Regions from separate parts of the Pseudarthrobacter oxydans genome, predicted to be linked through region 1. Evidence: predicted binding sites of a transcription regulator. Region 1 holds the regulator's gene; each other region holds the start of a gene.
What was found. The regulator HrcA, encoded in region 1, represses chaperone genes, less so after heat shock. The targets are predictions, from matches to a motif close to TTNGCACTCGNNNNNNNCGAGTGCNAA.

Region 1 (7,330 bases):
CATCTTGGAGCCAAAGCCCAGCCGGGTCAGGAACATCTTCATCTGCTCGGGCGTGGTGTTCTGCGCCTCGTCAAGGATGATGAAGGCGTCATTGAGCGTGCGTCCGCGCATGTAGGCCAGCGGAGCCACTTCGATGGTGCCCGCCGCCATCAGCCTGGGAATGGACTCCGGGTCCATCATGTCGTGCAGCGCGTCGTAGAGGGGGCGCAGGTAGGGATCAATCTTGTCGCTCAGGGTTCCGGGCAGGAATCCCAGCCGTTCCCCGGCTTCAACTGCCGGGCGCGTCAGGATAATCCGGCTGACCTCTTTTTGCTGAAGCGCCTGCACAGCCTTTGCCATGGCCAGGTAGGTCTTCCCTGTTCCGGCCGGGCCAATGCCAAAGATCACCGTGTTGTTGTCGATGGCGTCGACGTAGGTCTTCTGGTTCAGCGTCTTGGGACGGATTGTCCTCCCGCGGCTGGAAAGGATGTCGTGGGTCAGAACATCCACGGGGTTCTGCAGCGACTGGGTACGCAGGAGGGCCACGAGCTGCTGAAGGACAGCGGGACTGATAACCGTGCCGCGGGCCACCAGGCCGCGGACCTCGTGGAGGAGCCGCATGATGCGGGGCACGTCGCTGGCAGGACCAGTGATGGAAAGTTCATTTCCGCGGACGTGGAAATTGACGTGCGGGAACTGTTCCTCAATGAAGCGCAAAGCCTCATCGTGGCTGCCCAAGGACTGGACCATCTGGTCGGAGTTGTCGAAAAGTACAACCTCGGTACGGCTGCCGGGCAGGGAATGGGGAAACTCCCCCGCAGCGCCTTCGCCTGTGTTGAGCCGGCGCTTTCCATTCGCTGATTCAGTCATGGTGACGGCCCGCAGGCCCGTGATCCCCTCAAAGTACGAAAATAATGTCCACCGCAGGGCCGGCCACCGCATCCGGCGCGCCTTGCCCAAGCGGTCCCTCCATCTTACGCCAGTACGGCGTCAACACCGGATGAGGCAACCAGCCACGGACCAGGGCAAGGCGGCCTTCAGGCGCGGAGGCTGCGTCATTAGGTATCAACTTCATATCGGCCTCATATCGTTCCCGTTGCAGTTGGCCCCGGGGACCATGGCAGGGCCGTACGGTCCAGCGCCCTGTGCCATGCTGGAAATCCAGCTTCATTGCTGGACTACCGCCGCCCGGAAGCGGCCCAGTTGCGAAAGGACAGGCAACCAAACGTGCCGGCATCAGCTGCGCCCCTGAGGGCAGGACGACGCTGGGGCCGTGCGCGCCCTGCGGTCCTCGCAGTGGTTCTGGCAGTGGGCCCGCTCCTGGCGGGGTGCCTGGCCGAGCCCAATCCTGCACCTACCGGCCTCCTGAACTCCGGGCCTGCCGCCACCGGCACCGCACCATCCACCAGCGCCCCCCTTGAAACCACGCAGTCCTCCAACAAGGCGCCGGTGTACTGGATTGGCCGCACCGGCAGCAGCGTGTTCCTCTACCGGGAGTTCCGGGACGTGCCGGAGCAGGAAAACCCCGTGACGCGTGCCCTGCGGGCGATGATGAAGGATAAGCCGCTTGATCCGGACTTCTTCACCCCGTGGCAGAATCCCAGCAAGCTCGCCACCTCGATTTCCGGCAAGGACGTTATTACGGTGGACGTGTCCGAGGACGCGTTCAACAGCAACCTCGACGCTGACATGGCGGCCCGTGCCGTCCAGCAGCTTGTTTATACGGCCACGGCCGCTGCGGCCAGCTCCGGGCTCATTGACTCCGGGCAGCAGATCCGGGTGCGGATCCTTGTGGACGGGCACACGGACTACGTTGCTTTCGACCATATCCAGCTGGGTGACCTCATGACGAGGGGCGCGGGCATGGTGGCGCCCGTCTGGATCATCGATCCGCAGGAAAATGTGGAAATTGCCGACGGAAGCGTGAAGATCACCGGCCGCAGCACCCTGGCCGGCAGCAAGCTGCGCTGGCAGATCCAGCGGGCGGAGCAGGACGGCAACAAGGTACCGTTCCTCACCGGAGAAACAACGGCCTCCGCCCAGCCCGGACAGGGAGGGATCTTCACGCTTGCCCTCACGCTGCCTTCCGGCGACTACGAGTTGCGCGTGGCCCAGGCCGGCGCCGACGGGCAGCCGGACCAGAACGAGGACTCGCGGGCTTTCAAAGTCCGCTAGCCCGCACGCTGCAGCTTCGGCGGCCTGCTCAACCGGCAGGCTCGGCAGCATGCGCCGCCCAGCGGCCCAGGACGTCGCTGGCAAGCACGACGGCGGCGGGGCCGGCGGTGGATGAGCGCAGCACATGGTGCCCCAGCAGGGCCGTGACAGCACCCTTGCCGCAGAGCCGGGTTACTTCCCGGGGACTGATGCCGCCTTCCGGCCCAACGATCAGGAAGATTTCGCGGGGTTCCGTTGGGGTTCCGCCGCGCTGCCATGCTTCCAGCACTGTCCGCAAGGGCCTAACCGCGTCCTCGTGCAGGATGACGGCAAGCCCTGCGGCCTCCACGAGGCCGGCCAGCGCGGCGGTGTCGACGACGGGCCGCACCTCGGGAACCCAGGCGCGGCGCGCCTGCTTGGCGGCTGCCGTGACCACGGACTGCCATTTGGCGTGGGCCTTCGCGGCCCGGTCGCCTTTCCAGCGGACGATGGACCGTTCGGACTGCCAGGGTATGACGGCGTCGATCCCGAGTTCGGTTGCCGTCTCAATGGCAAGTTCGTCGCGGTCGCCCTTTGCCAGCGCCTGTACCAGCACCAGCCTTGTCCCCGGCTGCGGCTCAACGGCCAGGGAGGAGCATTCAACATCCAGCCCGGAGGGGGACGCCGCAAGCACCTTTCCGCTCATGCGCGTCCCGGCGCCGTCCACGATGTCAACGGGCTCGCCCGGGGCAAGCCGCTTCACCGTGACGGCGTGCCGCGCCTCGGGCCCCTCCAGGACAAAGACTTCCCCCGCCACCAGCTGGTCAAGGGAACCGGGAGGAGTGAAAAAGACCGGGTTGCTCACCGCTACAGGTTACCGAGCCGGTCCCGGAGCTTGGCGAACATGCCCCCGCTGGCCGCAAGCTTGCCCTCGGTGATCTGTTCACCGCGCATCTTGGCAAGCTGACGCAGGAGGTCCTCCTGCGCGGCGTCCAGCTTGGCGGGAGTCTCGACCTGGAGGTGCACTTTCAGGTCGCCGCGCCCGTACCCGCGAAGGTGGGTCACGCCAAGTCCGCGAAGGGTGATGATCTCGCCGGACTGGGTGCCCGGCTTGACGTCGATCTCCTGCGGTCCGTCGAACGTTTCCAGGCTCACCTCGGTGCCCAGGGCTGCAGCGGTCATGGGAAGGTGCAGGGTTGCGTGGAGGTCGTCGTTGTCCCGGACATAGGTGGCGTCGTTGTTCACGCGGATCTCGACGTAGAGGTCGCCGGCGGGACCGCCGGCGGGACCTGCTTCGCCCTGGCCGGAAAGCTGGATGCGGGTTCCGGTGGCTACGCCGGCGGGAACCTTGATGGTCAGCGAACGGCGGCTGCGGATGCGTCCCTGGCCGCTGCACTCATTGCAGGGGTCCTTGATGACGGTGCCGAAGCCCTCGCAGGTACCGCACGGGGCGGCGGTCATGACCTGTCCCAGGATGGAGCGCACGGCACGCTGGACCTGGCCGCTGCCGCCGCAGATGTCGCAGCGTTCCGGATGGGTTCCCGGCCGGCAGCACGAACCTTCGCAGGTGGGGCACGTGACGGCCGTGTCCACTTCCAGCTTCTTGTTGACGCCGAAGACAGCGTCGCGGAGTTCGATGCGGACACTGATGAGTGCGTCCTGGCCGCGCCTGACGCGGGAAGCCGGGCCCGTTGTTCCGCCGGCCCCGAAGAAGGTGTCGAAGATGTCCTGGAACGCGAATCCCTGGCCGGCGTAGCTGCCTCCGCCGAAGCCGTTGTCCGTGCCGTTCTCGTTGCCGGTGGTGTCGTAGACGCGGCGCTTCTGCGGGTCCGAAAGAACCTCGTAGGCGTGGGTCACGGCCTTGAAGCGGTCCGACGCGTCCTCACCCGGGTTGACGTCCGGGTGGAGCGTGCGCGCCAGCTTGCGGTAGGCCTTCTTGATCTCTTCTCCCGTGGCCTCCGGTGAGACTCCAAGGACGTCGTAGTGGCTGCTCAAAGTTCGTATCTCTTCCTTGTTGTACTGCCTGCAGTTGGACTGCGGGAAATGATCTGCATGCCCGGGAACGGGAAAACGTCAGGGTCCCAGGATCCGCGAAAGGTAGCGGGCAACGGCCCTGACTGCGGCCATGGTGGTGGGATAGTCCATCCGGGTTGGTCCCAGGACACCAATTTTCGCAATGTGGTCCGGACCGTACCCCGTGGCAACGACGGACGCCTCGGCAAGGCCGTCGTAGGGATTCTCGCGGCCGATGCTGACAGCCACCCCGCGGTGGTCCTGCGCCATTTCGCTCAGCAGGCGGAGCATGACCACCTGTTCCTCGAGTGCTTCCAGGACCGGTCCGATGCTGAGCGGAAAGTCCACGTTGGAACGCGCAAGGTTGGCGGTGCCCGCCATGACCATGCGGTCTTCCCTGCTGCTCTGGGCCAGGCCTTCGAGGCCGACGGCGAGGGCATGGGCGGCCTGCCTTTGCCCCGGGCCGGCTGTGGCCACCACTGCCGGCAGGGACTGGGCGAGCTGGTTCAGCGGAGTGCCGGCAAGGGAGCCAAGGAACCGTGCCCGCAGGGTGGCGAGGGCGTCGTCCCCCAGGTCCTGGCCGACGTCGATAACGCGCTGTTCCACTTTGCCGCTGTTGGCGATCAGCACCACCAGCACCTTGCGCGGCGCGAGGAGGACGAACTCGATATGGCGGACCAGTGCCCGGCTCAGGTGCGGATACTGGACCACGGCAACCTGGTTGGTCAGCTGCGACAGCAGGCGGACCGTGCGGTCAAGGACGTCGTCGAGGTCGTCAGATCCTTCCAGCAGCGACTGGATGGCCCTGCGCTCGGCCTGGGACAGCGGTTTGACCGCCGAGATCTGGTCCACGAACAGCCGGTAACCCTTGTCAGTGGGGATACGTCCGGCGCTGGTGTGCGGAGCGGTGATCAGGCCCTCTTCCTCCAGGGCGGCCATATCGTTCCTGATCGTTGCGCTGGACACACCGAGATGGTGCCGCTCCACCAGGGCCTTGGACCCGACGGGTTCCCGGGAGTGGACGTAGTCCTCCACGATTGCACGCAGCACTTCAAGTTTGCGTGGCTCGCTCACACTCCACCTCCATCCAGGGTTCGGGGCGGCCGCGCCGCCCGCGCTGTGCCACCTCAAGGGTTAGCACTCGACATGCCTCAGTGCTAACAGTCTATTATGACTCCCGCCGTTGCTAGCATTGGTACCGCTCCGGGCGAAATCCGGACCTGTGACCGAACGCTAGGCGGAGTGAAACCATGCAGTACCAGAACTGGGGCCCACGCGACTTGTCCGCTCCCGCAAAGACTGAACTGCCCGAGGTTCCCGTTGAACGGGGAATGGTCCTTGAGGACGTCCAGTCCGGCTGGGTGGGCGCCGTGACCCGGGTGGAAAAGTCCGGCGGCATGCACGTGGTTGCCCTGGAGGACCGGCGCGGTAAATCCCGGTCCTTCCGGCTTGGTTTCGGATTCCTCCTCGAAGGCCGGGCCATCAAGCTCCTGCCCCCGGCCCCGCGGCAGGCCGCCGGCGCCGTCGCCGGCCGGACCGCCTCCGGGTCCGTCCGCGTCGCCGGCCAGCGGGCACAGGTGGCCAAGGCCAGCCGGATCTGGGTGGAGGGAAAGCACGACGCCGAACTGGTGGAAAAGGTCTGGGGAGACGACCTGCGCGTGGAGGGCATCGTCGTCGAACCACTGCACGGCATTGATGACCTGGCGGGGGCCGTCGCAGCGTTCAGGCCCGGACCGGGCAGGCGCCTCGGCGTCCTGGTGGACCACCTGGTGCCGGATTCCAAGGAATCCCGCATTGCGGACGCCGTCATGGCCTCGCCGGGAGCTGCAGGGAACGTCCTGATTGTGGGTCACCCTTACGTGGACGTGTGGCAGGCCATCCGGCCCGCGGTCCTGGGCATTGAGCAGTGGCCGGTAGTGCCGCGCGGGCAGGATTGGAAGACCGGCATCCTCGCAGCGTTCGGCTGGCCCCATGCCACAAAGGAGGACATCGGGCTTGGCTGGCAGAAACTGCTCGGCGCCGTCCGAACGTACGCCGACCTGGAAGCCTCGCTGCTGGGGAGGGTCGAAGAAGTCATCGACTTCCTCACCGTGCCCTGAAGGACGGTTCTGCCCCGGCCCGCGCATCCCGGGCAGGTATGGGGCCGGTACCAAGTATTCTTGGTACTGCGGATCCTGCAACATTGCAGGCCGCCGCACCCAATAAGCTTTCTTAGCCGGCACCATTGCACTTCAGAAGGAACAGACTGTGGCAGAAAACGCACGTGATCACAGGGACAGCCCGGGCGGCCAGGGCCGTTCGGAGTACCACGGCGTTCCCGCGAATGCGCTGCCCCTGACAGCCAGCGAAGACCGGCAATGGGCCACCATGGCGCACTTCGGGGGCATCCTGGGCTGCGTTCCGTCGCTGCTGATCTACCTGATCTTCCGGGACCGCGGGCCCTTCACGGCACAGGAATCCAAGGAAGCCCTGAATTTCAGCCTGCCGCCCACCATTGCTGCCCTGCTGGCGAACATCCTGGTGGTCTTCGTCCCCGTGATCGGCAACATCTTTGCCGTCATCGCCACCCTCATCTGGATTGCGCTCACCTGCTTCTCGGTGGCGGCCGGCATCCATGTCAACCGTGGCCAGCCGCACCGTTACCAGTACAACCTGCGCTGGATCAAGTAGCGGCTGCACGGGTCCACGCCGGCGGGGTTCCCTGGCGGGCGCGGGCCCGCGTTGCTTTGTGCCGTTCAGTCCGGCAGGACCCGGCGGACCACCGCGTCTGCCAGCAGCCTGCCCTTGAGGGTCAGGACCAGCCTGCCCCTGAACGCGGCAGCAGGATCCACGAGGCCGTCCGCGATCAGCCCCGCAACCTCATGGCGTCCTTCTTGGCCCAGCGACGATACTTCGAGACCGGACTGGAGACGGGCCTCGAGCATCACACGTTCGACGTTCCGGGTCTCCTGGTCCAGGGTTTCCCTGCCGGCCGCCGGTGACACTCCCTGTGCGAGGCGTCCGGCGTAGGCCGTGGGGTGTTTGACGTTCCACCACCGCACGCCGCCCACATGCGAATGGGCGCCGGGGCCGATCCCCCACCAGTCGTCGCCCCGCCAGTAGGCGAGGTTGTGGCGGCAGGCCTGCTCCGGCGTGCGGGCCCAGTTGCTGACCTCGTACCAGCCCAGGCCGGCTTTGGTGATGAGGTCGTCGGCGAGTTCGTACT
Region 2 (7,330 bases), 800 kb from region 1:
GGGCCAGTGCGTCCACTTTCGCCAGCCGGGACCGGGTGGACGCGACGGCATCCGAAGTACTCACGAGCTCGTCGAGCAGCATTGCCCCAGTCTGCCACGGCTGTTGTGCCGCGGGCGGCGGATGCTGGACAGGGCCGGAACTCCGTCCCAAAATGGGCTGGTGGGGATCATTATCGCCAACCTGTTCATCACCCTCGACGGCGTCTACCAGGCGCCCGGCGGCCGCGAGGAGGACACTGCGGGCGGCTTCGCCTTCGGCGGCTGGCAGGCGCCCGTGTCCGACGACGAGGCTGAAGCGGCCATCGAGGCTGAGATCAGCCAGATCGACGCCCTGCTTCTCGGCCGGAAAACCTACGACATTTTCGCTTCGTACTGGCCCCGCCAGTCCGGTGATATCGGGGGCACGCTCAACCGGGTGCCGAAGTACGTTGTCTCCGGCACCCTCACCTCTCCGGGCTGGGCGGGCACAAAAGTCCTGCCGGATGCCACGGCCGCGGGCCGGCTGCGGGAGGAATACGACCAGGTGCACATGTTCGGCAGCGGCGTCCTCATCCGTTCGCTGCTCGCGGCAAACGTACTGGACCGCCTCCACCTCTGGCTCTATCCGATAACCCTCGGGCAGGGCAAGCGCCTGTTCGACGCCGGGACCATCCCTGCGTCCTTCCGCCTCGCGGAGCCGGCACGCAGTTTCCCGAAGGGGGCGGTGTCGCTGGCCTACGAGCGCACCGGCGACGTGGAAACGCAGGACATGCCGGGAGCGTAGAGCGGATGCCCTGAACGGACGGCCCCGGGGCAACAAAAAACCGGCCCAGCGGAGGCTGGACCGGTTTTTTGCGTTACACGGTTGCCCGTGCGCAGCTACTTGCTAGTGGCTGTGTCCCGCGTGCTCGTCTTCCTCGGCAGGCTTCTCGACAACCAGGGTCTCGGTGGTGAGAACCAGGGCAGCGATGGAAGCCGCGTTGCGGAGGGCCGCGCGGGTGACCTTGACGGGGTCGATGACACCGGCAGCGATCAGGTCCTCGTACTCGCCCGACTTGGCGTTGAAGCCGTTGTTGGTTTCGAGCTCGGCAACCTTGGCGGTGATGACGTAGCCGTCGAAACCGGCGTTCTGGGCAATCCAGCGCAGCGGCTGGACCAGCGCGCGGCGGACAATGCCCACGGCAGCGGCGGCGTCGCCTTCGAGTGCCTTGACGGCCGGGTCCTCATCCAGTGCCTTCAAGGCGTGGATCAGGGCCGAGCCACCGCCGGCCACGATGCCCTCTTCCAGGGCAGCTCGGGTGGAGGAAACAGCATCCTCGATGCGGTGCTTCTTCTCCTTGAGCTCAACCTCGGTGGCTGCGCCAACCTTGATGACACCGATGCCGCCGGCCAGCTTGGCCAGGCGTTCCTGGAGCTTTTCACGGTCCCAGTCGGAATCGGTGCGGGTCAGCTCGGCGCGGAGCTGGGCCACGCGCGCTGCCACGTCTTCGGCCGAGCCTGCGCCGTCAACGATGGTGGTGTTGTCCTTGGTGACGGTGATGCGGCGGGCGGTGCCCAGCACCTCAAGGCCGACGGTGTCCAGGCTGAGGCCCAGTTCCGGGGACACAACCTGCGCACCGGTGAGGGTGGCGATGTCCTGCAGCATGGCCTTGCGGCGGTCACCGAAGCCGGGAGCCTTGACGGCGACGACGTTCAGGGTGCCGCGGATGCGGTTGACGATCAGCGTGGACAGTGCCTCGCCCTCAACGTCTTCGGCAATGATGAACAGCGGCTTGGAAGCCTGCAGCGCCTTTTCCAGCAGCGGCAGGAATTCCTGGATGCTGGAGATCTTGCCCTGGTTGATCAGGATGAGGGCGTCCTCGAGGACTGCTTCCTGGCGTTCCGCGTCCGTGACGAAGTACGGGGACAGGTAGCCCTTGTCGAACTGCATGCCCTCGGTCAGGACCAGTTCGGTCTGCGTGGTGGAGGACTCCTCGATGGTGATCACACCATCCTTGCCCACCTTGCCGAATGCCTCGGCGAGGAGCTCGCCGATCTCGTCGCTCTGGGCGGAGATGGCTGCAACGTTGGCCACCTGGGTGCCTTCAACGGGGCGGGCGTTCTCCAGCAGGCGGGCGGCGACGGCCTCAACGGCAACCTCGATGCCCCGCTTGATCTGGCCGGGAGCTGCGCCTGCAGCCACGTTGCGCAGGCCTTCCTTGACCAGGGCCTGCGCCAGGACGGTTGCCGTGGTGGTGCCGTCACCGGCAACATCGTTGGTCTTGGTTGCGACTTCCTTGGCCAGCTGCGCGCCAAGGTTCTCGTAGGGGTCGTCCAGTTCCACTTCGCGGGCGATGGTGACGCCGTCGTTCGTGATGGTGGGAGCGCCCCACTTCTTGTCCAGGACGACGTTGCGGCCGCGGGGGCCGAGCGTCACCTTGACGGTGTTGGCGAGCTTATCGATGCCGGCTTCAAGAGACCGGCGGGCAGCGTCGTTAAACGCAAGCTGCTTTGCCATGGTTTTGTCCTTTCAAGACAGAACCCCGCGCAGCCGACCAGCAGAATGCATGACCAGCGGCACGGGGATCCGGAGAGTTACTTTACGACGATCGCCAGGACGTCGCGGGCGGACAGCACGAGGTACTCGGTGCCGCCGGTCTTGACTTCGGTTCCGCCGTACTTGGAGTAGATAACGACGTCGCCAACGGCTACGTCGACAGGAACGCGGTTGCCGTCCTCAAAGCGGCCGGGGCCTACTGCAACAACTTCGCCTTCCTGCGGCTTCTCCTGTGCGGAGTCCGGGATGACCAGGCCGGAAGCCGTGGTCTGCTCGGCTTCGAGCGGGCGGACAACAATACGATCCTCAAGAGGCTTAATAGAGACCGACACTCGGACCTCTCCTTCTTCGTCAGCAAATTCGTGGACTGGAAAGCTTTCCGCCCTGGCTGGCAAACCGTCGTCGCGGTGCCGGCAGCAGCCAGGCTGGCAGCTCTTCATGTGTTAGCACCCTCCTAGGGAGAGTGCTAATGATGACTCTATGTAAGGCTTAGCACTCGGTCAAGGCGAGTGCCAGCGTTTCGTCATGGGCGGACACCAATCCATGTACATTTGACCGGTGCGAGCAGCCCTGTACCTGACCCTTGCCACCCTCTTCTGGGCGGGTAACTTCGTTGTAGGCCAGGCCGCCATGGAAACCATGCAGCCGCTCCAGCTGACCTTCTGGCGCTGGGCCCTGGCTGCCGTGCCGCTGCTGGCCCTGGCACAGGCGGTGGACCGGCCGGACTGGCGCGCTGTCCTGCGCCGCTGGCCGATGCTCCTGCTCCTGAGCTGCCTTGGGATGAGCGCCTATACCCTGCTGCTCTACAGTGCGCTGGGGCACACCTCAGCCCTGAACGCCTCCCTGGTAACGGCTGCGAACCCGGCCCTGATCATGGTCCTGGCCGCCATCCTGCTTCGGGACAGGCCGGGTCCCCTGAGCTGGGTGGGCGTTGCCCTGGGCCTGGCAGGCGTCCTGCTGGTCCTCACCGGAGGCAACCTGCAGCGGCTGCTGACTTTCTCGATCGATGCCGGCGAATTGCTGATCGTGGCCGCCATCACCGTCTGGGGCTTCTATACGATCATCGCCCGCAGGCTCTCCGTCCCGGCGATTACGTCCACCGCGGTGCAGGTGGCCATGGCGGCGATTGTCCTGGTTCCCTTTGCGGTGGCCACCGGGGCAGGGCTGCCGGCCACCGCCTCGGAGGGCTGGTCGCTGGCCTACATTGCCCTGTTCCCCTCCTTGGGTTCCTACCTGCTCTGGAACCTTGCACTCAAGCGCACCACCGCTGCCAATGCGGGCAACTACCTGAACCTCATTGCCGTCTTCACCGCGATCATCACGGTGGCCCTGGGCCAGCCCATCACGGTCCCGCAGGTCCTGGGCGGCGTCCTGGTCATTTCCGGGGTCCTGCTCACCAGCGCGGGCGGCAGGCCACCTCAGCGGCCCAGGTCGTCGAAGTCGACGTCCTCTCCGCCGTCGGCCCCGCCTGCGGAGTTCCGCCCCCGGTAGAGGAGGAAGGCAGAGACCAGGGCGGTCAACAGCGACGCGGCAAGGAAGACGACGCTGCCGGCCCGGGCTCCGTCGTACAGCCCCCGGATGTCGCGGGCCTCCTGGGTGTCGTCCTTGATGTCGTTGCCGCCCACCGAATAGACGGTGGCGTTGAAGGTGTCCAGGAAGAAGATGATCACCAGGAGCGCCAGGCACACCACCGCCACCACGGAACCTGCGATCAGTGCCGGCCGGGCGAACCTCGCCGGGCCGCCGTCCCCGGGTTGGTGCTGACGGGGCTGCTGCGGACCTGCACTCTGGTTCATGGCTTCAACACTATCGGCATAGCGGCGGCCCGCTCCTCCACTAGGCTGGAACCCATGGCTCACGCTCCCCAGGACCAGATTGCACCGCTGCTCACCCCTGAAGGCTGGGAGCTCCTGGCGTCCCTGGGCCCCTACCAGGAAGAGAAGTCCTTCGAGCTGAACTCGGCCCTCCGCAAGGCCGGCCACTCCCCCGAACTGGTTTCCGCCGTCCTGACCCAGTCCCGGCTCCGCACCAAGGCCGCGGCGAAGTTCGGTGAGTTCGCCCGCAGCATGCTGTTCACCCAGGCAGGGCTGGAACAGGCAACCCGGCTGAACGTCGCCGCCCGCCATGCCCAGAGGTTCGCCGAGGCCGGAGTCCGCCACGTGGCGGACCTGGGCTGCGGCCTGGCCGCGGATTCGCTGGCGCTGGCTTCCATGGACATCAACGTCACCGCTGTGGAGATGGACGAGACGACGGCGGCCTGCGCCACGGTGAACCTCATTCCGTTCCCCAACGCCACCGTGGTCCACGCAGACGCCACGGCGGTGCCGCTGGACGGGGTCGACGGCGTCTGGCTGGATCCCGCGCGCCGGGTCACTTCGACGTCGGGCACCAAGCGGATCTGGGACCCTGAAGCCTTTTCGCCGCCCTTGTCCTTCGTTGAGGGCCTGGCCGCGTCCGGCCTGGCCGTCGGGGTCAAGATGGGCCCGGGCATGCCGCACGAGTCCGTTCCGGCCGGCTGTGAGGCACAGTGGGTTTCGGTGGCGGGCGACGTCACCGAGGTTGCGCTGTGGTTCAACGCAGTGCGCCGGCCCGGAGTCCGCCGGGCCGCTCTGGTGCTCGGCGCCCGGGGCGCGGCGGAGCTTACCAGCGGAGAAGACTTCGGCGCCGGTCCTGCCGCTCCGGTGGGGCCGGTGGAGGGCTACCTCTACGAACCGGACGGCGCGGTGATCCGGGCCGGCCTGGTGGCCGACGTCGCGCTGCAGCTTTGCGGACACCTGGTGGATGAGCACATCGCCTATGTGTGCGCACCGGAGCTGGTGGATACACCGTTCGCGCGCGCCTACAAGGTCCTGGACGTGATGCCCTACAACGTCAAGGCGCTCAAGGCCTGGGTGAAGGCAGAGGGCATCGGGGTGCTGGACATCAAAAAGCGCGGCACCGCCGTCACTCCCGAGGAGCTCCGCAGGCAGCTCCTGCCAGGGGGGAAGAGCGCAGCCGGAAAGAACTCCGGCAAGAAGGCCGGGACCAAAACAGCCACCCTGGTCCTGACCCGTATCGGGGAGGACCGGGTGGCCATCGTGGTGGAGCCGGTGCCGGGCACTGCCCGCGAAGAAACGGCTACTGCGCGCGCATGAACTCTTCCGCCGCGCGCACCTGCCCGGCAGTGGGCCGGATGCCGGTGTACAGCACGAACTGCTCCAGGGCCTGGATGGTTGCCACTTCCGCACCGGTAATCACGGGTTTCCCCGCCGCCCGCGCAGCCTTGACCAGCGGCGTCTCGGCGGGCAGCGCAACCACGTCGAACACCACTTTGGCGGCGTCGATGGCTTCCTGCGGGAAGGCCAGGGCACCTGCCTCGGATCCGCCCGCCATGCCAATCGGCGTCACGTTGATGATCAGGTCGGCGGTCCCGCCGTCGAGTTCGGCGCGCCACTGGAACCCGTACTGTTCTGCGAGCGCCCGGCCCGTGGTTTCGTTCCGTGCAATGACCGTGACGTCGGTAAAGCCGGCGTCCCGAAGCGCGGCGACAGTGGCCTTGGCCATCCCGCCCGCGCCCTGGACCAGGACGGAATAGCCCGTAGGCACCTTGTTGGCGGCCAGAAGCTGTTCGATTGCCGTGTAGTCGGTGTTGTAGGCCTTGAGGTGCCCGTCCGTGTTCACGATGGTGTTCACTGAATCAATGGCCTTGGCCGAGGGGTCCATCTCGTCGACGAGGGCGATGACGTCCTCCTTGTACGGCATGGAGATGGCGCAACCGCGGATGCCCAGCCCCCGGACCCCGGCGATGGCCTGTTCAAGGTTGGTGGGGGCGAAGGCCTTGTAGATCCAGTTGAGGTCCAGCTGCTCATACAGGTGGTTGTGGAACCGGGTCCCGTTGTTGCTGGGCCGGGCCGAGAGCGAGATGCAGAGGGTCATGTCTTTATTCAGAATGGGCACCCCACCATTTAACCCGCTCCCACCCAACTAGGTAGCGCTAAGTGTCGTTTTGAGCCCCCAAAACGACACTTAGCGCTACCTAGTTGGGTTAGGGGCAGCCGGTGCCGGCCGGGAAGCTTCCGACGGCGGCGGGCAGCTTCCCGGGGGCGGGCGCCTTCCCTGCCAGGACGGCGGCCAGGGCGTCGAAGGCACCGTCGGTGCGGCCATAGAGGGCTATCTTCACCGGAGCGGGCGAGTCCTGCAGCGGCCAGGGCGCATCGAGCGCGACGGCGATGTCCCCTTCCACCCCGCGCCCGCCGTAGCCGATGAGGCTCACCAGCGGCCCGGAGCCCACGGACAGTCCGGCCCGGGCGGCAGCGGCCTCAAACCGGGCCCTGTCCCCCGGCCCGCCGCCGGCCACCCGCACCGCTCCGGGCACCAGGGGTCCGCTGCACGGTCCGGAGAGCACGGTGACGGCGGAGGCGGAAACCCGGGCTGAGAGGGCTCCCCCGCTTCCCGCCGGCGCACCGTTCGCCGCAGCGGTCCTGCCGTGCCACGCCATCATCGTTGCCACCCGCCGGGCGGCCTCGTCCAGGCGCTCAGCCGGCAGGGCGCCGGAGGCGACGGCCTGGACGATGGCCGCATGCGCCTGCCCCACGTCGGCCGGCATCAGCAGGAGGTCAGCTCCGGCGGCAAGGGCCATCACGGCGGCGGTTCCGCCGGGGTACTGCTTGGCCACGGCGCCCATGTTCAGGGCGTCCGTCACCGCCACCCCGTTGAAGCCCAGGCCCCGCAGTGCGGCATACGTGGGTCCGGAGAGCGACGCCGGCACGCCGGGTTGCAGCGCCGGGACGGCGATGTGCCCTGTCATCACCATGGGCGAACCGGCGGCGATGGCGG
Region 3 (7,330 bases), 2.1 Mb from region 1:
GGAACGGCTGCTCTGAGCAGGGGGCGTGGCCTGGCGCCGACTAAGGGGAAGCCCCATCAGCTAGGCTGAAGGGGCTTCGACTGTTTTGATTCCGTTATGACGAACATCATCTCCCGAACTTGCGGGAATCCCGGCGCTTCCTGCCTCGTCACCGGCAGACCACCATGGATCAGATCCACGGCGTGTTCCAAGGTTCCCTGGTTGTTCGTTCCCGTCCTTCTTTCGAAGAACGTATAACTAGTTTCTCGCCTACTTTTCGGTACCGCAAGGGCAATTCCAGTGGATTTGGGGCGTTCCCGACGGCACCTGCGCATCGCTCGAACGCAGGGATTCTGCTTGCAAGCGCCGCGCAAGTCCTTAAGCGCAGAACCTGCAGGTACCTTCGCGATCTCGCTAAGAGAAGGCCCGGACATTCTCATGTCCTGAACGACCCGGCGTCATCTGATGGTTACCTGCAGGCGATTTAAGTCTACGCCCGGACTGCGCCCTACAACAGGGCACGGTCCGCATCGCATCCCGCGGGAACTGCATCTTTGTGCCGGCTGGAAGGGGCATGTCCATTGGGACCAGTGAAGGGAAGCTCCGGGGAGGTCACGCCCTGGAGTGGACCACCAGAACAGGACATTGTGCGTGATTGACGACCTGCGTCGAAACCGAGCCCAGGTGCAACCCGGGAAAACCGCCATGACCCCGGGAACCGACGACGATAAGGTCCGCGTCCTTGGCGGCGTCGAGTATTGCCGAAGCGGGTGAATTGGTATTGACGAGGTGTCCTGCGGCGGTCACGCCTCCGTCTGCAGCGGTCTTCAGCGCCTCACCCTGAAGCGTCCGCGCGGCTTGCTCTGGAGACTCTTCGGCGGCAATTTCGCCTGCCGCCGTTTCCAGGACAGCCGGATACCACGCCAACGGAGCCTTGTTCCAGGCTGTGACGAGGCGGAGCTGGCCGTGGCGCTGGCGGGCCTCATCCATGGCCCAGTCCAGTGCTGCCCGGGAATGCCCGGAACCGTCAAAACCAACAATAATCAAGAACGAACCGGTGCTGGTCACTTGTCTTTCCTTTCGATCGCCTCGCCGGGCCCTACCGCAATCAGGGTTGCGCTTCTGTCTCGAGGCATCGCTTAGAAGCCTGTCGGTTCGGTTTCGAGCTCAGGTTCGCTGGGCAGGTGTTCATGGTGGAGCGGCCGCAGCGCTGTTGTTTGCGGGAACCACAGCAATGCGTCGTAGCGGTGGCCCATGGTCGTGGGGACGTAGTTGCCTTTCTCGCGGTCGGGGTTGTAGACAACCCCGATGGCGCGGTGGCCGCGCCAGGAGGAGAGCCAGTGGCCCGCCCGGTCCGGTCCGAACACGAGAGTGGACGGGCTTTCGAGGGCCGCGTGGAGGAGGTCTTCGTGGCTTCCGGGTACGGCTGCCGGGACGTTCATGACCTCTTCCGGGAGACCCCAGGCCGGCGCGGCAGTGACGGATCCCCCATAGGACGCGAAGCCGACAAGGACTACTGATCCGTGATGGCGCAGGCGCATGAGTTGGCCGATGTTGACCATGCCGTCCAGCGCCATGTCCGTTGCCCTGGCGTCGCCTATATGCGTGTTGTGCGCCCAGACCAGTCCCTTGGAGCCGGGGCCGTGGTGGCGTGCCAGCCGGTCTATGGTGTCGCTCATGTGGTGGTCCCGGATGTTCCAGGATTGCCGGTCACCGCGGATCATGGTCCGGTAGTAGCGTTCGGCGTTTGCCGCCACGACGGCGTTCTGCACTGCGTCAAAAGCTACAGCATCGTCCTCCACCCGGCCGAAGGTCTGCCGGTGCACCTCGGCCAGAAGCATCACCACGTCCGCCTCGCAGGATCGTGGTACCAGGCGGGTGTCCGAGGCATACCGCTGGGGGTTTTCCCGGAACGGTACAAAGCACTGCCAGGCCTTCATTGCTGCCGGCATGGCCTCGGGTGCGTTGGCGTTGAGCCAGCCGAAGATTTCCCTCAGGGAATCCCAGAGGGAATAGACATCCAGTCCGTAGAAGCCGGTGCGCTGTTCTTCCGGTCGGGCCAGATTCCATTCGCGCAGCCAGGTGAGGAACTCTGCCACTTCCTGGTTGGCCCACATCCAGGTGGGCCACCGCTCGAAGCCGGCCAATAGTTGCCGGGCATCGAGGTTCTGGTCGGTTTGGCCGCGGACCCAGCGGTTGATGCGCCAACAGTCCGGCCAGTCGCCCTCCACCCCAATCCAGCTGAATTGGTGTTCCTCGATGAGACGACGGCTGAGGGCTGCCCGCCACTGGTAATACTCCTGCGTGCCGTGTGAAGCCTCGCCCAGGCAGACGAAGCGTGCCCGGGCACATAAATCCACCAGGCCGTCCAGGTGTCGGGACGCCGTTAGCAGCGGCCGGGCCAGGGCCCGGATCTCGTCCAGTTCCAGCCCGTGGGGATGGTGCCGGTCCCCGGTCCCGCGGTTCACAACATCATCCCTCGCACGTCATTGGACTGTTTCCCTGGCAAGCCGGCTGCTTCCCGGGTGCATCGGGATCCGCAGGACAGACGGGCGGATCAGCAGCCGGGCGGATCAGCGCGCTTTCGCTTGGCCGGTACCGCGGCCAAGCAAGATCCCCACGGCGAGCATGACGACTCCCAGAACGACGTGGAGCCAGTTATCTGCCGTGTTCACTGGGATGAAGTTGGCAGACGACGCCTGGTCAATCAGCAGCCCGTAGAGCCAGATCACCAGATAGAGGGCGCCCGCACCGATGAGGTAGTACTTCGACTGGAGTGCGGACCTGCCCATGAGCAGGCCGGCGGCTCCGAAGAGCAGGTGAACAATGTTGTGCAGGATGGACACCTGGAAAATGCCGAGGAGCATCGCGCCGGACCCAGTGCCGGCAAAAGTCATTTCCGCATAGTTCGTGGTGACCCCGGGGATGAAACCGAGGACGCCCACCAGAGCGAAAACTGCTCCAGCGCCCAGGGCTGTGATTTCGAGGGGCGTGCGGTGGTGGCGTGCGCCGATTCCCGGATGTGCTGATGATGCCGACATGGCTTTCTTCCTTGTTTGAAGGGGTGGAATCTTTGGTGCTCGAGTGCGGCCGCCAGCGGGGAGTGGTGCAGCGCCACGCTGGTTATGCTTCCAGCTTCAAGCTACGGTTGCCTGGCTTTCAGAGGCTTAAGTCCTTAGGTCAGTGAAGGTTAGGGATGAAGGGCGAAAACCGCTATTTTCCGGGCTCCGGGCATGAACGCAGACCGTGTGCGAAGGCTCCCGGGAGGAGGGTCTTTTGTCCCTATCTGGACCACATCCGCAGGTGTTAACTGGATTGACACCGGCCCCTCACGCGGCCCTTTGCCTGCATGGAATCTGGAGAACCCGTCATGTCTGATCTGCTCAAATGGTCCCCTTTTGCATCGACCCGGTGGACCTCCCCCTTCAACACCGTATTGCGATCCCCGGCCGAGCTGCTGGACTCCGTAGAGCGCATGTTCGACTCGGCAACAGGCCCCGCCCCCATCCGGGTCGAAGAGTTCGTCGACGGTAAAACGCTTGTGGTGCGTGCTGAGATGCCCGGCGTCGATCCGGACAAAGACGTCGAAGTGACCATGGACGACGGGTTCCTGCGGATTCGCGCCGAGCGCCAGGAAAAAGAAGAGCACAAGGACAAAGGACGCTACCGGTCGGAGTTCCGCTACGGGTCCTTCAGCCGGAACATCCCGCTCCCTGAAGGGGTTAAGGAAGAAGACATCAAGGCCACCTACGTCAACGGGGTCCTGGAAGTCCGTGCCCCGCTGCCCGAGCAGGGCCTGCCCGCGGAGCCGAAGAAGCTCCCCATCACCCGCGGGTAACCTGGCAGCGCCCCACAACCACACCGGCACCACCGTTGTGCCCCGCAAAATCACCGCCGAGCTTTGCGGGGTCGTCGGCCAGCCGCTTCCCAGGATTCCCACGGCTGACACCAGGAAGCCTCTGAGCTGAGTGAGGTGTCCGAAGGAGCTGCTATGAGAGAACAGCATCCCCCGACGCTGCGGTTTCTCGGCGCAGCCGACACAGTGACAGGTTCCAGATACCTGATCCGGTCGCAAGGCCACCGGGTCCTTGTAGAGTGCGGCCTGTTCCAGGGCTATAAACACCTTCGCGACCGTAACCGCGTACCTTTCCAGGTCAGTCCCGCGAACATCGATGCCGTTGTCCTCACCCATGCCCATCTGGATCACAGCGGATACATCCCTGCACTGGTGCGCGACGGATTCCACGGCCCCGTCTATGCCACACCGGGCACGGCCGAACTGTGCAAGCTGCTGCTTCCCGACAGCGGATACCTCCAGGAAGAGGAAGCCCGCTACGCAGACCACAGGGCATCATCAACCCATCACCCTCCCGTGCCCCTCTACACAGCCCAGGACGCCGTCCGATCGCTCGACAGTTTCAAAACCCGGGACTTCGACTCTCCGTTCCCCCTGCCCGGGGGCATTGAAGCAACGTTCCTTCCTGCCGGCCACATCCTCGGCGCGGCCCAGGTGCACCTCCAACTTGCCGGCCGGACTATCCACTTCACTGGAGACCTGGGGCGGGCCGATGACCCCCTGATGTACGCGCCGAGAGCGCCGGGGCGCGTCAATGTACTGGTCACCGAATCCACCTACGGCAACCGGACACACCCGCAGGGCAACCCGGAAACTGAACTCGGCGACATCATCACCCGGGTGGCCAAGCGAAACGGCGTCATCATGATCGCCGCGTTCGCCGTCGGCCGGGCCGAAACGGTCCTGCTGCACCTGTCGCGGCTTCTCGCCAAACATGCGATCCCCTCCATCCCCGTCTACCTCAACAGCCCAATGGCAATCGACGCATCCGGCATGTATCAGCGCCATCGCGAAGAACACAGGCTCAAGCAGGACGAATTCGAAGCCATGTACAAAGTGGCCACCCCCGTCCGCAGCCCCGACGAGTCAAAACTGCTCAACCTGCGCGGCGGACCCATGATCATCATCTCCGCCAGCGGCATGCTCACCGGCGGCAGGATCCTGCACCACCTCACGGCCTACGGGCCGGACCGGCGCAACGCCATTATCCTCAGCGGATACCAGGCCGGTGGAACACGGGGCGCATCACTCGCCGCAGGCGAAAAATGCCTCCGGATCTACGGACAGGACGTCAGGATCGAAGCAGAAGTCATCCAGATGGAAGGACTATCCGCCCACGCCGACTCCAGCGAACTGATCCAATGGATGAGGACCGCCCCTCAGGCCCCGTCGATGACCTACGTCACGCATGGAGAGCCGGACGCCTCCGACGCCCTCCGGGCCCGCATCAAACGCCAACTGGGATGGAAAGCCCGCATTCCCGAGCACCTGGAAGCCATCTCACTCGAAAACCCGCGCTGAAGAAAACGCGGTCAAGGGGCTGCCGGGACCTGGCCCCGTCATGCCACCTTCTCCTGCCGATTGGCACGGGGTTCCACTCCTTCAAAGTAGCCGCCCTTGAAGAAGAGGAGCGGCTCGGCGCCCTCCCGCGCCCCCAGTGCGCGGACAGCACCCACCACAATGGTGTGGTCGCCGCCGTCGTACTCCTCATGCAGTTCGCAGTCCACCCAGGCGAGCGCCTGGTCCAGTACGGGATTGCCCAGGGGTGACGCAGAGTAGTTGACGCCGGCGTATTTGTCGGTGCCGGAGCGGGCAAACCGGGCTGCCAGGTGCTGGTGTTCCGCGGGCAGGATGTTCACGGTGAACCGGCCCGCGTCGCGCAGCCGCGGCCAGGTGCTGGAGCTTCGTGCAGGGCTGAAGGTGACCAGGGCGGGGTCCAGGGAGAGCGACGAAAACGACTGGCAGGTGAAGCCAACGGGGCCGTTGTCCGTGGCGGCGGTGATGACGGTCAGTCCGGAGGCGAAATGGCCCAGGACGTGGCGCAGGCGCTGCGGCGTGAGGTCAAAGTGTTCCGTCATTGTTCTTTCCTTTCGAGGCCGGTGGTTCAAACCAACCACCCGTAAGCGTGCTGTTCAATCGGGGGTGAAACGCACTGACTCCCTGGGCAATACGGGGTCACGGCCCGAAGCATGACGTAACGAAAAGGGGGGTCAAAGGCTTGGCACCGAAGCCGGCGGCATGGCGGGTCCGAACCATCTGGCCAGCGCCTCCCTGAGGCCGGCGTCGCTTCCGCCACCCACCCAGGCCACATGCCCGTCCGGCCGGACGAGGACTGCGGCAGGCGCCGGAACGTCCCCGAGCGCGGGCAGCTCCCATGCCCCGCCGTACTCGGCATCCACCAGCTTCACCCGTGGCGGCCGCGGAAGATTGTCGAAGGCGCCCGGCACCCCGAAGTTCAGGAGCACGGGCCGGGCGTCATGCAGCAGCGAATAGACCGTGCGGGGTCCTTCCCGGGCGGCGAGCTCGACGTCGGGCATCCGCCGCCCGAGCAGCGGGTGTCCCTTGCCGACGTCGTAGTGAACGTCCAGGCCGGACTGCATTGCCGCGAAACGCCGGCGCGGTTCCTCCATGCCCAGGAGCTCGGCAACAACTTCCCCTGCCGCCTCGATCCGCGGGTCCGGGCGGCGCAGTGCACTCTGCGCCATGGTGTTGCGCAGCACGCGGGCAGCCACCGGGTGGCGCTCGGCATGGTAGGTATCCAGGAGCCCGTCCGGGGCTGTTCCATGGACCACCTGCCCCAGCTTCCAGCCCAGGTTCACCGCGTCCTGCACCCCGATGTTCAGGCCCTGCCCGCCGTCCGGGGCATGCACGTGCGCCGCGTCGCCCGCGAGGAGGATCCGCCCCGAACGGTAGGCAGCGGCCTGGCGCGTCATGTCCGTGAACCGGGAAATCCAGGTGGGGCTGTGGGCCCCGTAGTCCGTGCCGCAGGCGGCAATCAGGGCCGCGCTGAGATCAGCCAGCGTGGGTTCCGTAGCGGGACCCACGTGTTCCTCGGTCACCATCACCCCCACCGGCCCGCTGTCCGCGTAAACCACCTTGCCGTCCACGATCTTGTACTCCCGCCGGCCAAAGGAGTGGATGCCAAAAGCGTTCCGGTGCACGCCGAACTCCGGCTGGCCTGTCATCTCCACCTCGGCAATCAGCGCACTGGTGGTGGGTTCCCAGCCGGGGAACCCGATGCCCGCAGCCTTACGGACGAGGCTCCTGCCGCCGTCGCACCCCACCACGTAGTCCCCCCGCAGCGTCCTGCCGTCCTTGAGGTGGAGGCCGACGCCGGTGCCATCCTGCGCCAGGCCGGTCACCTCGCATCCGCGGTAGAACGTTACGGCCAGCTCCGCCACCCAGCCGGCCAGGATGCGTTCGATGTGGTTCTGCCACAGGCCCAGCCCGTAGGGATGGCGGGTGGGAAAGTCGCTGATGTCCAGGCGGGTGCCG
Region 4 (7,330 bases), 1.4 Mb from region 1:
TGGGCGCCAGGGAAACCGGGCCCGGACCGGGCAGCCACCCCCTGCTGGTAGGCGGTCGCGGCCGCCCTGGCGCGCTCGTCCGCGGCTTCGTTCAAGTCATGCCCGGCATGCCCCTTGACCCATTCGAAGGTGTACTTCCGGCCGGCGAGCTCCCGGTCCAGCTCCTTGAGCAAATCCACGTTGAGGACCGGCTTGCCGTCGGCCTTGCGCCAGCCTTTGCGTTTCCATCCCGGCATCCACTTGGTGATCGAATTGATGACGTACTGGCTGTCGCAGAGGATGTGCAGGTCCTCCTGGGGAAGGTGGGCCGTGGCCCGCAACAGATCCAGGACCGCCATCAGCTCGCCTTGGTTGTTCGTCCCGTGGGGCCATCCTCCGGCGCGCCAGCAATCGTCGTTCACGTACCAGGCCCAGCCGGCCGGACCGGGGTTTCCCAAGGCCGAACCGTCGGCCGCTGCAGTAATTGTCACCGGTCCATCCTCCCAGACCGGCAGGACAAACCGGGCCTTTGCCACCGTACGATGCCGTACCGTACCTCCGCCGCACACGCGCCCTACCCGGGCCGCCAGGCGGATCAGGCCTTGACCTGACGGAAAGCGTTTACCGAAAATGCTTGACGCGGGCAATGGCAGGCAGGCAGAATCGCACTACTGACATGAGAAAGCGTTTTCTCAGCGGCCGGCACTGCCGACAACCCGACGCCAGCGTCCACCCAAGAGAAGCGCCCCGCCATTAGGAAGGCATATCAATGACGATTCCAACCCTCCGCCGGAGAAGGTTCCAGCTCGGCGCAGCAGCCGTCGCCCTTTCCCTCCTTGCCACAGGCTGCGGTTCCTCTTCCGGCTCCGAGGGCAATGAGCAAGTAACCCTGCGCTTCGCCTGGTGGGGGAACGAATACCTCAACGCCCAGACCGAAAAGGTCATCGATGCCTTTGAAGCGGAACACCCGAACATCAGGATTGAGTCCGAGCCGGGCGAATGGGGCAGCTACTGGGACAAGCTGGCCACCAAGACCGCGGCCAACGACGCGCCGGACGTGATCCAGATGGACCAGAAGTACATTGCCGAATACGGCGGCCGCGGGGCGCTCCTGGATCTGTCCAAGCAAAGCGGCATTGATACCTCCAAACTCGACAAGGAAGCCCTGGCCTCGGGCCAGTACGACGGCGCCCAATACGGCCTGAGCACCGGCCGGAACGCCTACGTCATCATGGCCAACACGAAGGTTTTCGAGGCAGCAAACGTTCCGCTTCCGGATGACACCTCATGGACGTGGGACGACTTCATTGAGACTGCAACGAAGATCAGCGCCGCCGGAGACGGCAAGAACTACGGCGCAGCATATGGCAGCAACGAGGCAGACCTGATCATCTGGCTTCGCCAGCATGGGGAGAATCTCTACTCCGAGGACGGCAAGCTCGATTTCGACACTGCAACGGCCGCTTCCTTCTGGGAGCGGCTCAAGGAACAGCGCGACTCCAAGGCAAGCCCGCCGGCCACGGTGGCTACCGAGGACTCCGGCGCGGGCCTGGAAGAAAGCCTCTTCGGCACCAACAGGGTGGGGATGGCATGGTGGTGGACCAACCAGCTCGGATCGCTCGGGTCCACTACCGGCAGCAGCATCAAGATGCTCCGTGCGCCTAGCCTCGACGGTGTTGCCGCTGAGAACGGCATGTACTACAAGCCCACCATGTTCTGGTCCGCTTCCTCACGGTCAAAGCACACCGAAGCCGCCTCAACCTTCATCAACTACCTGGCGAACAGCCCGGAAGCCGGCGCAATCCTGATGACGGACCGCGGCGTGCCCACCAACACGGAGATCGTAAAGGGCATCACACCGTCCCTGAAACCGGCAGACACCACCGTGGTGGGCTTCCTGAAGGACATTGCTCCGGATATGAAGGACGCGCCGCCCGTTCCTCCGGTGGGCGCGGGCAGCGTACAGAACGTCATCAAGCGGTACACCGATGAGGTTCTCTACGACCGCCTGACTCCCCAGGCAGCGGCAGAGGCCTTCAAGAGGGAAGTCGAGGGAATGCTGTCCAGCGCCCGGAAGTAAAAGCCAGGCACTCTCCAGGAACACAAATGCGGCCCCCTCAAGAGAGGGGGCCGCATTCGTTTCCAGCGGGACAAAGCCCGGCAGGAGGGCTTAGAAGCCGCCCATGCCGCCCATGTCGTCGCCGCCGCCCATGGGGGCCGGGTTCTTCTCCGGCTTGTCGGCAACAACAGCTTCGGTAGTGAGGAACAGGCCGGCAATGGAAGCCGCGTTCTGCAGGGCAGAGCGGGTTACCTTGACGGGGTCGTTCACGCCGGCAGCCAGCAGGTCGACGTACTCACCGGTTGCGGCGTTCAGGCCGTGTCCTGCGGGCAGGCCGCGAACCTTGTCAACCACAACGCCCGGCTCCAGGCCGGCGTTGAAGGCGATCTGCTTCAGCGGAGCATCGATGGCAACGCGGACAATGTTGGCACCGGTGGCCTCGTCGCCGGACAGCTGCAGGTTGGCGAATGCCTTGGCACCGGCCTGGATGAGGGCCACGCCGCCACCGGCAACGATGCCTTCTTCAACAGCGGCCTTGGCGTTGCGCACTGCGTCTTCGATGCGGTGCTTGCGCTCCTTGAGCTCAACCTCGGTTGCGGCACCGGCCTTGATCACTGCAACGCCGCCGGCCAGCTTGGCCAGGCGTTCCTGCAGCTTCTCGCGGTCGTAGTCCGAATCGGAGTTCTCGATCTCGGCGCGGATCTGGGACACGCGGCCGGCGATCTGGTCGGCGTCGCCGGCACCTTCAACGATGGTGGTCTCGTCCTTGGTGACCACAACCTTGCGTGCCTTGCCCAGGAGTTCCAGGCCGGCGTTTTCCAGCTTGAGTCCGACTTCCTCGGAGATGACCTGGCCGCCGGTGAGGACGGCAATGTCGGCGAGCTGTGCCTTGCGGCGGTCACCGAAGCCCGGAGCCTTGACGGCAACGGACTTGAAGGTGCCGCGGATCTTGTTGACGATCAGGGTGGCCAGGGCCTCGCCCTCGATGTCCTCGGCGATGATCAGCAGCGGCTTGTTGGACTGCATGACCTTTTCGAGGACAGCAACCAGTTCCTTGACGTTGGAGATCTTGGAGTTGACGATCAGGATGTACGGGTCTTCGAGGACCGTTTCCTGGCGCTCCGCGTCGGTGACGAAGTAGGCGGAGATGTAGCCCTTGTCGAAGCGCATGCCTTCGGTGAGCTCGAGTTCCAGGCCGAAGGTGTTGGATTCCTCGACCGTGATGACGCCTTCCTTGCCCACCTTGTCCAGGGCTTCGGCGATCAGCGCACCGATTTCCTCGTCCCCTGCGGAGATGGATGCCGTAGCGGCAATCTCTTCCTTGGTTTCGATTTCCTTGGCGGAAGCCAGGAGCTCGCGGGTGACGGCTTCGACAGCCTTTTCGATGCCGCGCTTGAGGGACAGCGGGTCGGCACCGGCGGCAACGTTGCGCAGGCCTTCCTTGACCAGGGCCTGGGCCAGAACGGTGGCGGTGGTGGTTCCGTCGCCGGCGACGTCGTCAGTCTTCTTGGCAACTTCCTTGACCAGCTCGGCGCCGATCTTCTCGTAGGGATCGTCCAGCTCGATCTCCTTGGCGATGGAAACACCATCGTTGGTGATCGTGGGGGCGCCCCACTTCTTTTCGAGGACGACGTTGCGTCCACGCGGGCCGAGGGTGACCTTAACGGCGTCGGCGAGGATGTTCAGGCCCCGCTCAAGGCCGCGGCGTGCCTCTTCATCAAATGCAATGATCTTGGCCATAACGGCAGTAGTCCTTTCGGGACAGTCGTTAAGAATGAACCTTCGCTGCAGTGCCCGCGACGGACGACCCTTTGCCGGCGGCCTCTGTATGCCCCCGGGTGCGGGCCTCACTCCAGTGAGGTGTTTCTTCGCTCCTCGCCCGGTGCCGCGCGCCGCCGGCCGGAACCAGCTTTGCTTTAGCAGTCGGTACGTCAGAGTGCTAACTCAATAATTAGCACTCCCCACGGGAGAGTGCAAGCGAATGACGCGCGGAAAGCGCCCTGGCAGGCATCTCTACGCCGAGGGCGATCAGCCGGCGCGGCCTGCAGTTTCACGGCCGGTGGGCGTTGGATTGTTGTCTGCCCCGTAGGTGAACACCGTAAACGTCGCCGAGGTGATGTCACCGTTGGCGTCGAAGGCAACCGGGCCGGATTCGCCGTCGTAATTAATGCCGGTACCGGAGGCCTTCGCCGCCAGGCACTCCTTGTAGCTGGGGCAGGGCGTGCCGGGCACCGTTGCAGTCCCGCCATCCTTGCCGGCGGCAGTCCCGCCTGACACGGCGATGAGGTTCGCTGCAATTGAGCGGCCCGAGTCGTCCTCTGCTTTGGCTGCCGCGAGGGCTGCGAGGGTCACGGCGTCGTACGTTTCCGCGGCGAAGGACACGTCCTTCAGGCCGGGATCGATGCCCAGGAGCCTTTCCTGGAAGGCGGCGGATGGCAGCTCGCCGGGAACAACGGCGCGGGCACCCTCCAGGGCTTTGGTACCCAGCTTGGACGCATACCGGCCGAACGCGCCGTCGCTGAGGATGATCTTCGAGCCGGCCAGGGCGGCGTTGTTGAGTTCAGCCAGGGCGCCCTGCGCGCCGTCGCGGGCCACCAGGATGACGGCGTCGGGTTCCGCCCCGCGGGCGGCGGCAGCGGCGCTTCCCGCTTCACCCGGCTTGAACCCGGCTGTGGCAACCACTTCCAGTCCGGCCTGTTCTGCGGAATCGGCGACGGCGGCGGAGACGTCGCTGCCGTAGGCGCCTTCCTGGAACATCAGGGAGATGGTGGCGGCGCCCGCGTCCTTGGCGAGCTTGGCCAGCACGGGTCCCTGCGCGACGTCGGCGGCCGCCGTCCGGAAGTAGTATCCGCCGCTGGGGATGGTGCTGAGCCCGGCCGCGGTGTTGGCCGGCGAGATCAGCGGCGTCCTGGCCCGGGAGAGGATGTCCACGACGGCCTTGGCGTGGCTGGAGTCGGTGGGGCCGATCACCACGTCCGCCTTGGCCTGGACCAAAGCCTGGGCCTGCGACGCTGCATCCTGGCCGGCTTCAAAGGGCAGCAGCTCCACGGGCCGGCCTTTGTGCCCACCGGCAGCGTTGATCTCTTTGACTGCGAGCTTGGCGGCGGCCGCCTGGGGCGCGTTCAGGAAGCTGCCCTCCCCCGCATTGTCCAGGATGAGGCCTACCCGCAGCGTCCCGTCACCGGAGGCTTCCGTTGTTTCCAGGCGTGCGTTTCCGGTTACCCCGGAACAGGCGGTCAGGGCCAGCGTGCAGCAGAGGGCCGCGGCAAACGCAGGACGGAGGGTCCCGGCGGGGACAATCAGATGCTTCACTCGGCCGGCCGGACGCTTTCCGCCTGTGGGCCCTTCTCGCCTTCGCCGACTTCAAGTTCCACGCGCTGTCCCTCGTCCAGTGCCCGGTAACCTTCGCCTTCGATAGCAGACCAGTGGACAAAGACGTCGTCGCTGGAGCCGTCAACGGTGATGAAGCCGTAGCCCTTTTCCGCGTTGAACCACTTGACGGTTCCTCGTGCCATGGTGACCACTCTTTCCGTAAGGTCCGGGATGCTGCGGGGGTGCCCCGGCGCCGGGCCGTAGCCCGGGATTTACTCTAGCCAATGCGGGTCGGTGCCGCAGGCCCCCGGCGGTGCCGTCGGCAAACGTTATTCAGGCGTAACGCCGGGCCCCGGACCGGGTGTGGCCCAAGGCAGCGCGGCTGATGGAAGAACCCGGCTTACCGGTACCCCGGGCCCAGCACAACCACCAGGGGAACCTGGAAGTCGGTGCTGCTCACCACGGTGGGGACGCCCAGGAGTTCCGCGAGGGCTTCCGCGTTGGCCCGTTGGGCTGGGCCGGAGTAGAAAATGATGGAGCCCTGCTGCGGCGCTCCCGCCCAGTTCCCTACCTGTCCCAGGGGCCAGCCGTCCGCCTGCACGGTTCCGCCTACTCGGCTTGCCAGCCCGGCGGTCCCGGCGGCGTTGTAGACCGCCACAGGCTGGGTTTTGTCTACGGACGCAGCCTGCGCCGTGGGGCGGCTACTGGACCCTGTCCCGGCAGCGGGGACCGTTTCGGATCCGGCGGTTTCAGGCGCGGCGGAGGGCTCAGCGGGGGGAGTGACGGACGCGTCCGGCGCGGCGGAGGGCGTCGACCCCGTTCCGGCCAGCGGTGTTGCTTCGAGGCTCGACGAGGCCTGGCTTGCCGGACCGGCAAACCCCAGCTTGGGCAGGATCAGGAAGGAAACCAGCCCGATGGCCAGGGCAACGCATCCCACCGCCAGGACGGGCCACAGCCGGACCCGTGACGGAGCAGAGGCTGTGCGATGGACACCTTGTCGCGACGCGGTCTCCGGGACCTTGTCGAATTCATCGCGGGCGTATTTGGTCATGGGAAAGAGACATCCTTGTGTGTTGCTGCTGAGGAACCAGCGTGAGCGTCTTATGCGTCGGACCCCAGGCGCCGTGCAGTGCGTGCACGGTGACGCGACGTACGTAGTCTACGCAATCTCTTGACCAGCATGGGGTCATGCGCGAGCGCATCCTCGGTATCGATCAGGGCGTTGAGGAGCTGGTAGTAGTGTGTCGCGGAGAGATCGAAGAGTTCCCTGATGGCCTGTTCCTTGGCACCGGCGTACTTCCACCACTGCCGTTCAAGGGCGAGCATCTGCTGGTCACGCTCGCTCAGGGGGGAATCCCGCAGCGTGAAATCCGGCAGGAGGGCGTTCCGCTGTTCCTGCTCCGGCAGGTGCTCCCGAGCTGGTTCCGCCACGGCGCACTCTCCCTTGCTGGTTACGTAAAATGTCTGACCCCCATGCTACGGACGAATAACACTGTTGTCATTTGTGCCGGGCGGCCTGCCGGACCGGGGCCGGCGGCCGCCCTGCGAGAATGGGACGGTGTTTGAATCAGATGCCCTTTTCGAACTGGCGCAGGATCCGGCGCGCGGGCAGGGTTTCGCCGAACTGGCGCAGCTGCCGCTGAAGGAGCTGATGGCGCCTGACTGGGCAGACGCCTTGGCGGGCGTGGAAAGCGGACTCCGCGGCGTGCTCGCTTTCCTTGCCGACGAAGAGGCGGCCGGGCACACGGTGCTGCCGGCGCCGTCGAACGTCCTGCGGGCTTTCCGCCAGCCCCTCGCGGAGGTGAAAGTCCTGATGGTGGGGCAGGATCCGTACCCCACGCCGGGGCATGCCGTCGGCCTGGCCTTCTCCGTTGATCCGCACGTCCGGCCCATCCCGCGGAGCCTGGCGAACATCTACCGGGAGCTGGAGGCGGATCTGGGAATTCCCGCGAGGGTCCACGGCGACCTTTCCGCCTGGAC

Region 2: the regulator HrcA is predicted to act here: its motif matches at 3,005-3,031, upstream of groES (co-chaperone GroES).
Region 3: the regulator HrcA is predicted to act here: its motif matches at 3,208-3,234, upstream of SMD14_RS00730 (Hsp20/alpha crystallin family protein).
Region 4: the regulator HrcA is predicted to act here: its motif matches at 3,955-3,981, upstream of groL (chaperonin GroEL).

Annotation. Positions count from the first base shown of each region.
Region 1 is NZ_CP139438.1:2,309,197-2,316,526, forward strand. It holds gene SMD14_RS10455 (PhoH family protein) at 1-849, opposite strand, end outside; gene SMD14_RS10460 (GerMN domain-containing protein) at 1,207-2,154, shown strand; gene SMD14_RS10465 (16S rRNA (uracil(1498)-N(3))-methyltransferase) at 2,183-2,977, opposite strand; gene dnaJ (molecular chaperone DnaJ) at 2,980-4,107, opposite strand; gene hrcA (heat-inducible transcriptional repressor HrcA) at 4,186-5,199, opposite strand; gene SMD14_RS10480 (DUF3097 domain-containing protein) at 5,376-6,224, shown strand; gene SMD14_RS10485 (DUF4870 domain-containing protein) at 6,373-6,795, shown strand; gene hemW (radical SAM family heme chaperone HemW) at 6,861-7,330, opposite strand, start outside.
Region 2 is NZ_CP139438.1:3,104,842-3,112,171, forward strand. It holds gene SMD14_RS14060 (ATP-dependent DNA ligase) at 1-82, opposite strand, end outside; gene SMD14_RS14065 (dihydrofolate reductase family protein) at 161-763, shown strand; gene groL (chaperonin GroEL) at 866-2,476, opposite strand; gene groES (co-chaperone GroES) at 2,554-2,847, opposite strand; gene SMD14_RS14080 (DMT family transporter) at 3,074-4,006, shown strand; gene SMD14_RS14085 (hypothetical protein) at 3,934-4,311, opposite strand; gene SMD14_RS14090 (class I SAM-dependent methyltransferase) at 4,366-5,649, shown strand; gene SMD14_RS14095 (shikimate 5-dehydrogenase) at 5,633-6,430, opposite strand; gene SMD14_RS14100 (glycoside hydrolase family 3 N-terminal domain-containing protein) at 6,540-7,330, opposite strand, start outside.
Region 3 is NZ_CP139438.1:169,694-177,023, reverse strand. It holds gene SMD14_RS00745 (universal stress protein) at 592-1,047, opposite strand; gene SMD14_RS00740 (erythromycin esterase family protein) at 1,119-2,447, opposite strand; gene SMD14_RS00735 (DUF4383 domain-containing protein) at 2,553-3,020, opposite strand; gene SMD14_RS00730 (Hsp20/alpha crystallin family protein) at 3,350-3,817, shown strand; gene SMD14_RS00725 (MBL fold metallo-hydrolase) at 3,971-5,356, shown strand; gene SMD14_RS00720 (flavin reductase family protein) at 5,395-5,913, opposite strand; gene SMD14_RS00715 (FAD-dependent monooxygenase) at 6,046-7,330, opposite strand, start outside.
Region 4 is NZ_CP139438.1:862,235-869,564, reverse strand. It holds gene SMD14_RS04025 (ribonuclease HI family protein) at 1-470, opposite strand, end outside; gene SMD14_RS04020 (extracellular solute-binding protein) at 749-2,059, shown strand; gene groL (chaperonin GroEL) at 2,150-3,778, opposite strand; gene SMD14_RS04010 (ABC transporter substrate-binding protein) at 4,067-5,350, opposite strand; gene SMD14_RS04005 (cold-shock protein) at 5,347-5,553, opposite strand; gene SMD14_RS04000 (LytR C-terminal domain-containing protein) at 5,751-6,401, opposite strand; gene SMD14_RS03995 (DUF3263 domain-containing protein) at 6,452-6,781, opposite strand; gene SMD14_RS03990 (uracil-DNA glycosylase) at 6,909-7,330, shown strand, end outside.